2 regions of the Pseudomonas sp. NFX71 genome follow, and region 1 is predicted to be linked to the other one. Evidence: riboswitches for the same ligand, from Rfam matches in the RefSeq annotation. Region 1 holds a riboswitch; the other holds the start of a gene.

Region 1 (4,610 bases):
TACGCCATAGCAGCCAGTGCGCTCAAAAGCGATGTCCGAGCGGTGGCTGAGTTGTGGTTGATAACCGGCCAGTTGCTCACTGCTGAAATACATCAAGGGCAGCGCGAGTTGTGCGGCGAGCTCGATCAGGCCAGGTTCGTCGCGCTTCAGGTCGATGCTGGCCAGGGCCTTGATCTGGTGAAGTCCGATTTGATGCGCCTGTAACGCCTGATCGAGTAACGCCCGCAGCGTGCTGACAGGGCAGCCGCGCTGGCAGCCCAGGCCGACCACTAAAGTCGGCGCTGTGCTGGTCTGCGTCATGCGTGGTATTGGCCATCGCTTTTGCGGCGGAACAACCAGGCACTGATCAGGCCCAGGGCCAGCCAGAACGCCACGTTGGTCAGCTGCGAAGCGATTTTGAACTGGGCTTCCAGGGCTTCCGGCGCGAGCATCGAGTGCACTTCCGGTTGCGGGGCGCCAATGACGTGGGGAACGGCGAGAATCGCCACGCCCAGTACCTTCATCAGCCAGTGACGGCTGAACACGATCAGCGCGATGCCGACGGCGGTCGACGCTGCCGTGCCAATCCACCAGATTTGCCGTTGTGCCAGGTCCGCCGCGGCAGTGCCCGGCAGTTCCGGTGGCAGGCCGAGTGTCGGCGCCAGTACAAACGTCGCGTAACCGGCCAGGCCCCAGAGCAGGCCCTGGGAGGTTTTGGTCGGCGCACGCAAGGTGTAGAGGCCGGCGAGCATCAGGGCGAAACCTACGGCTACCACCAGGTTGCCGCCGGTCGTCGACAGCACGCGCTGCCAGCCGTCTTCCGGTTCCCAGGCTTCGGCATCGTGGGCGTGAGCGGCGGTGCCAGCGGCGTGCTCATGGACTTGAACAGCGGCCGGCTCGGATTGTTCGTAAGTCTCGGCCTGCAAAATCAGCGGTGCGACCCAGAAGCTTTGCAGCAGGGTCAGCAACAGGGCGGCCAGCAGCCCGGTGAAGCCTGCGGTTTGCGCGATACGCTTGATCATGTCGACAGGTCTCAATGGCACGGGAAGGCGGAGCTGTGACGGGTATCGTGCGCGGCATTGTGCACGGCTTCGATGTGCGAGAAACCGGCAAAATACACGAGGCACGCGCCAAGGATCGATGCGCATACGGCAGCGGTCAGGCGTTGGGTCAGGGTCGTGGTGGTGCTGGCGGTGCTCTTATCGGTGTTGCTGCCGGTGCTGCTGATGATCGACATGGCGCTTCCCTCTGGTCTGTCAGCGGGTGAATAGAGCGCATGGAAGACCCCTGCGAATCGGGCTCGCAGAGGTTCAAACAGCGCCCGCCCACCGCGGGTTTGTTATTCAGTGAACGTAATCGTCACTTTGTGTTGCGGGCCGGTCTCCGGGCTCGCGAGGGGCTTTGGCATCAGCCGAAACCTGCAAGCGTCACCTTCCCATGCCGAACTGCTGGCACAGTGGATCTGACGCTTCGCTCGCTTACCGTTGCGGGGGCAGCACCGGACTGACATGGCTTTGAGTAAAGCACATGATTCACCGGTTTCCCGTTTCACCCTGTGAAGGGCACCCGTAACAAGGCGTGTAGGAGAGCATGGGCGGGGGTTGGGCGTCAATTGGCAAGGGTTCTCAACTCGGGGGCAAGGGCAAGGAGTGTTACCTGTGGCGAGGGGATTGCAATCAACTGACGGACATTGACCCGCCCACGCACCATGCGTAGCCTTGCGCTTTCGAGGTTCTTCGGCGTTTGCCGAAGCTAAGAAGGGAACGCGGTCGATGCCGCGGCTGCCCCCGCAACTGTGAACGGTGATGTTCGCTGCCACGCCACTGCACGCTCCAGCCCTGGAGCCCGCGGGAAGGCGCAGCCAACGCCAGTCTAGCGACAGGCACACCGTCAGCCAGGAGACCTGCCTCGACACGAATTCTCACTACAACCGGGCGGGGTGATCCGGTGGCGAAATCTTCCGCGCGCCTGCCTGTGCAGCCGCGGTCGTCGTCCCGTATGCCCGCCACCTTGCCAAAGGGCATCCGATGAAAACACTGGCCAAACTCCCCGTCACCATCGTTACCGGCTTCCTCGGCTCGGGCAAAACCACTTTGCTGCGGCACATGCTCGACAACGCTCAGGGCCGCCGCATCGCGGTGATCGTCAACGAGTTCGGCGAACTGGGCATCGACGGCGAAATCCTCAAGCAATGCTCGATCGGTTGCACCGAAGAAGAAGCCAACGGCCGGGTCTATGAGCTGGCCAACGGCTGCCTGTGCTGCACCGTCCAGGAAGAATTCTTCCCGGTGATGCGCGAACTGGTCGCCCGTCGCGGCGACCTCGACCACATCCTGATCGAAACCTCCGGCCTGGCCCTGCCAAAGCCTTTGGTGCAAGCCTTCCAGTGGCCGGAAATCCGCAGCGCCTGCACGGTTGACGCGGTGATCACCGTCGTCGACAGCCCGGCCGTTGCCGCCGGCACGTTCGCGGCCTTCCCGGACCAGGTCGACGCCCAGCGTAAACTCGACCCGAACCTGGACCACGAATCGCCCCTGCACGAGTTGTTCGCCGACCAACTGGCCAGCGCCGACCTGGTGATTCTCAACAAGGCCGACCTGATCAGCCCCGAAGACCTGGCCCGCGTGCGCCTTGAAGTCGCCGAAGAACTGCCGCCCGCGGTGAAAGTCATCGAAGCCAGCAGCGGTCGCCTGCCACTGGACGTGCTGATCGGCCTCGGCGCCGGTTCCGAAGAGCACATCGACGGCCGTCACAGCCATCATGATCACCACCATGAAGGCGAAGATGATCACGATCACGACGCGTTCGACTCCATTTCCATCGAACTGCCACAAGCCGACGAAAGCCTGCTGATGGACGCGCTGACCCAACTGGTGGTCAAGCACGGCATCCTGCGGGTCAAGGGTTTCGCTGCCATCCCGAACAAACCGATGCGTCTGCTGATCCAGGGCGTGGGCACGCGTTTCGACAAGCACTTCGACCGTCAGTGGGGCGCCGACGAAGCGCGCACCACGCGTCTGGTGTTGATCGGTCAGGAGCTGGACGCCGGGCAACTCGAAGCGCAATTGCGCGCTGCGCTCAGCGTTTAACCCATGCACCTGCTCAGGACCCAGCCCGGCGGTTTCGTGTCGGACGACAACATTGCCGACCTTGGACAAACCCCCGCCGAGCTGGTGATCCTGTGCAGCGGCGATTCCAGCCTGGCGTTGCTCGCCGAAGCGGCGCAGCAGTTGCCGGACGATTACCCGAGTGTGCGTCTGGCCAACCCGATGCAGGTGCAGAACCACGCCTCGGTCGACTTGTATGTCGATGAAGTACTGCGCCATGCCAAGGTGATTCTGATTTCGTTGCACGGCGGCATTGCCTATTGGCGTTACGGCGTCGAGCGTCTGGTCGAGCTTTCGCAACGCGGCGTGCAGCTGATTCTGGTGCCCGGCGATGATCGCCCGGACCCGGAACTCAGCGACCTGAGCACGGTGAAACCTGAGGACCGTGATCGACTCTGGCATTACCTGCGCCAGGGCGGCATGACCAACGCTCTCGATCTGTTTCGCTGCCTGGCCAATCGCTGGCTGGACCGCGACTATGCGTGGGCCGAGCCACAAACCCTGCCGCGTACGGCGATCTACCACCCGCAAAAAAGCCCCGCCGCATTGAGTGATTGGCAGGCCGACTGGCAGGCCGGGCAACCGGTGGCAGCGGTGCTGTTTTACCGCTCGCATTTGCAGGCGGCGAACACTGCGTTCATTGATATTTTCTGCCAGCGTTTGCAAGCGGCGGGGTTAAATCCCTTGCCGATTGCCGTGGCCAGTTTGAAGGAGCCCGGCTGCCTGACGGTGGTCGAGGACTGGCTGGATGAAGTCGAAGCAGGGGTGATTCTCAACACCACCGGTTTCGCCCAGTCCAGCCCCGAAGCCCCGCACTTGCGACCGTTTCGCCGCAACATCCCGGTGATCCAGGCGATCTGCGCCCAGGACAACGAACCCGGTTGGCGGGCCAGCGAACAGGGCCTCGGCCCGCGGGATCTGGCGATGCACATCGCGCTGCCGGAACTGGACGGGCGGATCATCAGCCGCCCGATCAGCTTCAAGGACCTGGCGTGGCGCAGCGAGCGCAGTCAGTCCGATGTGGTGTGCTACCGGCCACAACCGGAGCGCATGGATTTTGTCGCCGAACTGGCGCGGCGCTGGATCGATCTGGCGCGGGTGCCGAACAGTGAAAAACGCATCGCCCTGATCCTCGCCAATTACCCGACCCGTGACGGGCGCATTGGCAATGGCGTCGGCCTCGATACACCTGCTGCCGCGTTGAATATCCTCCGTGCGTTGCACACACAAGGTTATCCGCTGCCTGTTGAATTGCCGGACAGCGGCACCGCGTTGATCCAGCAATTGCTTGGCGGTGTCAGCAACGATCTCGACACCCTCGACCAGCGTCCGTGTCATCAAAGCCTGGCGCTGGACGACTACAACTCGATGCTCGACGCCTTGCCCGAGGCCAATCGCCAGGCCGTGCTGGAACGCTGGGGCACGCCCGAAAGCGATCCGATGTTCCGCGGCGGACGGATGATGATCGCCGGGCTGCGTTTAGGCCTGACCTTCATCGGCATTCAGCCGGCGCGCGGTTATCAG
Region 2 (4,610 bases), 1.1 Mb from region 1:
CCACACTTTGTTCCCCACATCATCCGCCACCAGCAAGCTACCCTGCTGATCGATCACCACACCCACCGGCCGACCCATGGCTTTCTCTTCGTCATTGAGGAAGCCCGTGAGTACATCAATCGGTTGCCCAATCGGCTTGCCGGCACTGAACGGTACGAAAATCACTTTGTAGCCACTGTGCGGTTTACGGTTCCACGAACCGTGCTGCCCAATGAATGCGCCTTCCTTGAATTGCGCTGGCAGCGAGTTGCCTTCAGCGAACGTCAGGCCCAGCGATGCGGTGTGCGGGCCGACCGCGTAGTCCGGCGCGATGGCCTTGGCGACCAGGTCCGGATTTTGCGGTTCGACGCGAATGTCGACGTGCTGGCCGTAATAGCTGTAAGGCCAGCCGTAGAATCCGCCGTCCTTCACTGAAGTGATGTAGTCCGGCACCAGGTCGCTGCCGATTTCATCCCGCTCGTTGACGGCCGTCCACAGTGCGCCGGTCTGCGGCTCCCAGGCCAGGCCATTTGGATTGCGAATCCCCGAGGCGAAGATCCGGTGATTGCCGGTGGCGCGATCCACTTCCCAGATCGCCGCGCGACCTTCTTCCTGGTCCATGCCGTTTTCGGCGACATTGCTGTTGGAACCCACCGTGACGTACAGCTTGCTGCCGTCCTTGCTGGCAATGACGTTTTTGGTCCAGTGGTGATTCAGTGTGCCGCCCGGCAGATCAACCACTTTGATCGGCTGCGACTTGATGGCCGTGTCGCCATTCTCATAGTGGAAGCGCAGCAAGCGATCCGTGTCGGCGACATACAGGTCATTGCCAACCAAGGTCATGCCGAAGGGCGAATTGAGGTTTTCCAGAAACACCGTACGGGTTTCGGCGATGCCGTCATGGTCCTTGTCCCGTAACAGCGTAATGCGATTCGGGCTCGGTACACCGGCACCGGCGCGGCCCATGACTTTCTTCATGACCCAGCCTTTAACGCCTTTGCCATCGTCGGGTTTGGGCGGCGCGTTGGTTTCGGCGACGAGCACGTCACCGTTCGGCAGCACGTACAGCCAGCGCGGATGATCGAGATCTTCGGCGAACGCCGCCACCTGGGTGCCCGCTGCGGTGGTGGGTTTCGCACCGTCCGGCCAGCCGATTGCCGGGGCGATGTTCACCGTCGGGATCAGGGTTTTGTTCGGTTCTGGCAATTTGGGTGACGGGCCGGTGCCGTCGGAGACTTGCAGGCTGGAGGTTTCACCGCAGGCGGCGAGCCCTCCGGCCAGGGCGATGACGAGAACGAACGGGGGCTTGTGCATGCTGATCTTCCCTATAAATGCAGTGACCTGATCAATAGAGAAGCGCACACCCGCGATGGTTCAACCGGTCAGCCGCGGGCTTCCTTGAACAGCACGGCGATGCCAGGATGATAGTTGCCCGTTTCATTACGCAACTTGCGGTAGGCATAGGGGAAATACCAGGCGACGGCGCAGGAGTGTTCCTTTTGCAGATCGTCGACCATGTCCTGGAGTTCTTCCGGGGTGGCGCCATGCTGGGCTTTTTGCGGTGCAACGAACAGGCAACCGAGTTTCAGGTCACTGGCGTAGCTGATTCGCCTGGCGTCGCTGGTGATATCGGCCAGCGCCTGTGTCAGGTTCAGGTTGTTGACCCGTGGCCAACGCTGCGTGGCTTGAAGGTAGGCGCGTTCTTCGCTGGTGGCGATGAACAGGTCGGCGCGGGCGTTGCGTTCGCCTTCCTCGTTCTGTTTGCGGGTCGGTGTCTGTTGCAGCGTGACCATTTCCGCGGTCCATGCGGCGGCGGAGAGCAAGCCGAGGTTGGCTTTTTCGTCGTACCAGTAAGGCGTGTCGTTATCGCCGCGCACGGCGTTGTAACGGTCGATACAGTCAAACCAGCGCTCCAGCACCGGGCGCAGGAATTCCAGCTTCGGATTGCTGATGATCATGCCTTGCATGTGGCTCACCCTTGTTATTGTGTTGTCAGGTTGTGGCGCTTTGATATCACTGCTGAGAGTGTGGCACAAGATTGGCGTCAGTTAATTGATCAACGGCAGTTAATCGCCCGACGGCGTCCCGGCTTTAATTGACGCTCCACCCCCAACCCTCTAACCTTCGCGGCTTGTTTCAGGTGCTCTGTGGCCTTGGTCGACAGAGTGAAACAGGGAAGCCGGTGAGTGCATTCGTTCCATTCATGAACAATCACGATCCCGGCGCTGCCCCCGCAACGGTAAATGAGTGAAGACTGAGCATTGTTGCCACTGTGTCGATATCGGCATGGGAAGGCGCGCAGTCAGGCGGAGTGCCGCTCATGAGCCCGGAGACCGGCCTGATCCATCCAGCGGCATCACGGTGGGCGATGCCAGGCTTCTTGCCGTCTATTCTTGTGCCTGCCCGCCGTTATCCAGCCTCAACGGAGAGCTCCCCATGACTGATACTCCCGATCGTGACGAACGCCATCTGGCGCGCATGCTGCGCAAAAAAGCCGTGATCGATGAACGCATCGCCAACTCGCCGAATGAATGCGGCCTGCTGCTGGTGCTGACCGGCAACGGCAAAGGCAAAAGCAGCTCGGCGTTCGGCATGCTCGCCCGCTCCCTGGGCCATGGCATGCAATGCGGCGTGGTGCAGTTCATCAAGGGCCGCAACAGCACGGGCGAAGAACTGTTTTTCCGGCGCTTTCCCGAGCAGGTGCGTTTTCATGTGATGGGCGAGGGCTTTACCTGGGAAACCCAGGACCGCCAACGCGACATCGCCGCCGCCGAAGCCGCCTGGGCAGTGTCCCGTGAACTGCTTCAGGATCCGTCGATTGGCCTGGTGGTGCTGGATGAACTGAACATTGCCCTCAAGCACGGTTACCTCGATCTCGATCAGGTGCTCAGCGACTTGCAGGCGCGGCCTCCGATGCAGCACGTGGTGGTCACTGGTCGCGGCGCCAAGCCGGAAATGATCGAACTGGCCGACACCGTTACAGAAATGGGCGTCATCAAGCACGCCTTCCAGGCCGGCATCAAAGCGCAAAAAGGCGTCGAATTGTGAGTCAACCACGTCATTGCCCGGCGGTCTTGATTGCCGCGCCGGCTTCCGGTCAGGGCAAGACCACCGTCACCGCCGCGCTGGCCCGTTTGCATCGCAATCAGGGGCGCAAGGTGCGCGTGTTCAAATGCGGTCCGGACTTTCTCGACCCGATGATTCTCGAGCGCGCCAGCGGTGCGCCGGTCTACCAACTGGACATGTGGATGGTCGGCGAGCAGGAAAGTCGTCGACTGTTGTGGGAAGCCGCCGATGAAGCCGATCTGATCCTGATCGAAGGCGTCATGGGGCTGTTTGACGGCACGCCGTCCAGCGCTGACCTGGCGCGGCATTTCGGTGTGCCGGTGCTCGGGGTGATCGACGGGACGGCGATGGCGCAGACCTTTGGTGCGCTGGCGTTGGGGTTGGCGAAGTATCAGCCGGACCTGCCGTTCGCTGGCGTGCTGGCCAACCGGGTGGGCACCTTGCGCCATGCGCAGTTGCTTGAAGGCAGCCTGACTGAAGGCTTGCGCTGGTACGGCGCATTGTCCCGGGAGACCGGGATTGAATTGCCGAGTCGGCACCTCGGTCTGGTTCAGGCCAGCGAGTTGAACGATCTCGACCTGCGTCTCGATGCGGCGGCCGAATCACTGGCCAACAGCTGTGACGTTGCGCTGCCGCCACCTGTGGAGTTCGCCGCTCCAGAAGTGATCGCCGCCGAACCGTTGCTGGCCGGTGTACGGATTGCCGTGGCCCGTGATGAAGCCTTCGCTTTCACCTACGGCGCGAGCCTGGATTTGCTGCGAGCCATGGGTGCCGAATTGTCATTCTTCTCGCCGATCCGCGACACGCAATTGCCGGAGGCTGACAGTCTCTATCTGCCGGGCGGTTACCCGGAATTGCACCATGTCGCGCTGGCACAGAACACCTCCATGCTTGGCGCCATTCGCGCTCACCATGCGGCGGGCAAACCGTTGCTGGCCGAGTGTGGCGGCATGCTGTATCTGCTCGATTCGCTGACCGATGTCGAAGGTACTCGCGCAAAACTGGTGGGGTTGCTGGCCGGTGATGCGGTGATGCAGAAACGGCTGGCGGCGCTGGCGTTGCAGGCGGTGGAATTGCCCGAAGGTTCGCTGCGCGGCCACACCTATCATCATTCGTTGACCAGCACCGAACTTGAGCCGATTGCCCGTGGCCTCAGTCCTAACGGCGGGCGCGGAGCGGAGGCGGTTTATCGGCAGGGGCGGATGACGGCTTCCTATGTGCATTTCTATTTCCCGTCCAATCCGAACGCTGTAGCTGCGCTGTTTGCGCCTGACCGTGAAGCTGCCATCGCTGGCAGGCCAGCTCCCACAGTTGACCGTGTATTACCTGAAGAAACGCAGATCCCTGTGGGAGCTGGCCTGCCAGCGATGAGGCCATGACCGACAACGCATTCAGTGAAGCCGAGCGGGAAGCAGTGTATCGCGCGATAGCCGAACGCCGCGACATGCGCCACTTCAGCGGCGGCACCGTCGAACCTGAGTTGCTCCGGCGACTGCTCGAAGCCGCGCATCAGGCCCCAAGCGTCGGCCTGATGCAGCCTTGGCGATTCATCCGCATCAGCGATC

The links. Region 1 has a riboswitch for cobalamin ahead of cobW (cobalamin biosynthesis protein CobW). Riboswitches for the same ligand answer to the same signal wherever they lie in the genome.
Region 2: linked by a shared signal. The riboswitch ahead of cobO (cob(I)yrinic acid a,c-diamide adenosyltransferase) and the one ahead of cobW (cobalamin biosynthesis protein CobW) in region 1 are both predicted to bind cobalamin.

What each region holds. Positions count from the first base shown of each region.
Region 1 is NZ_CP182230.1:4,848,790-4,853,399, forward strand. It holds gene ACM1ZW_RS22705 (cobalamin biosynthesis protein) at 1-300, opposite strand, end outside; gene ACM1ZW_RS22710 (CbtA family protein) at 297-1,001, opposite strand; gene ACM1ZW_RS22715 (CbtB domain-containing protein) at 1,013-1,216, opposite strand; cobalamin riboswitch at 1,336-1,564, opposite strand; cobalamin riboswitch at 1,692-1,905, shown strand; gene cobW (cobalamin biosynthesis protein CobW) at 2,007-3,068, shown strand; gene cobN (cobaltochelatase subunit CobN) at 3,072-4,610, shown strand, end outside.
Region 2 is NZ_CP182230.1:3,785,060-3,789,669, forward strand. It holds gene ACM1ZW_RS17530 (PQQ-dependent sugar dehydrogenase) at 1-1,293, opposite strand, end outside; gene ACM1ZW_RS17535 (hypothetical protein) at 1,362-1,946, opposite strand; cobalamin riboswitch at 2,101-2,336, shown strand; gene cobO (cob(I)yrinic acid a,c-diamide adenosyltransferase) at 2,416-3,027, shown strand; gene ACM1ZW_RS17545 (cobyrinate a,c-diamide synthase) at 3,024-4,424, shown strand; gene bluB (5,6-dimethylbenzimidazole synthase) at 4,421-4,610, shown strand, end outside.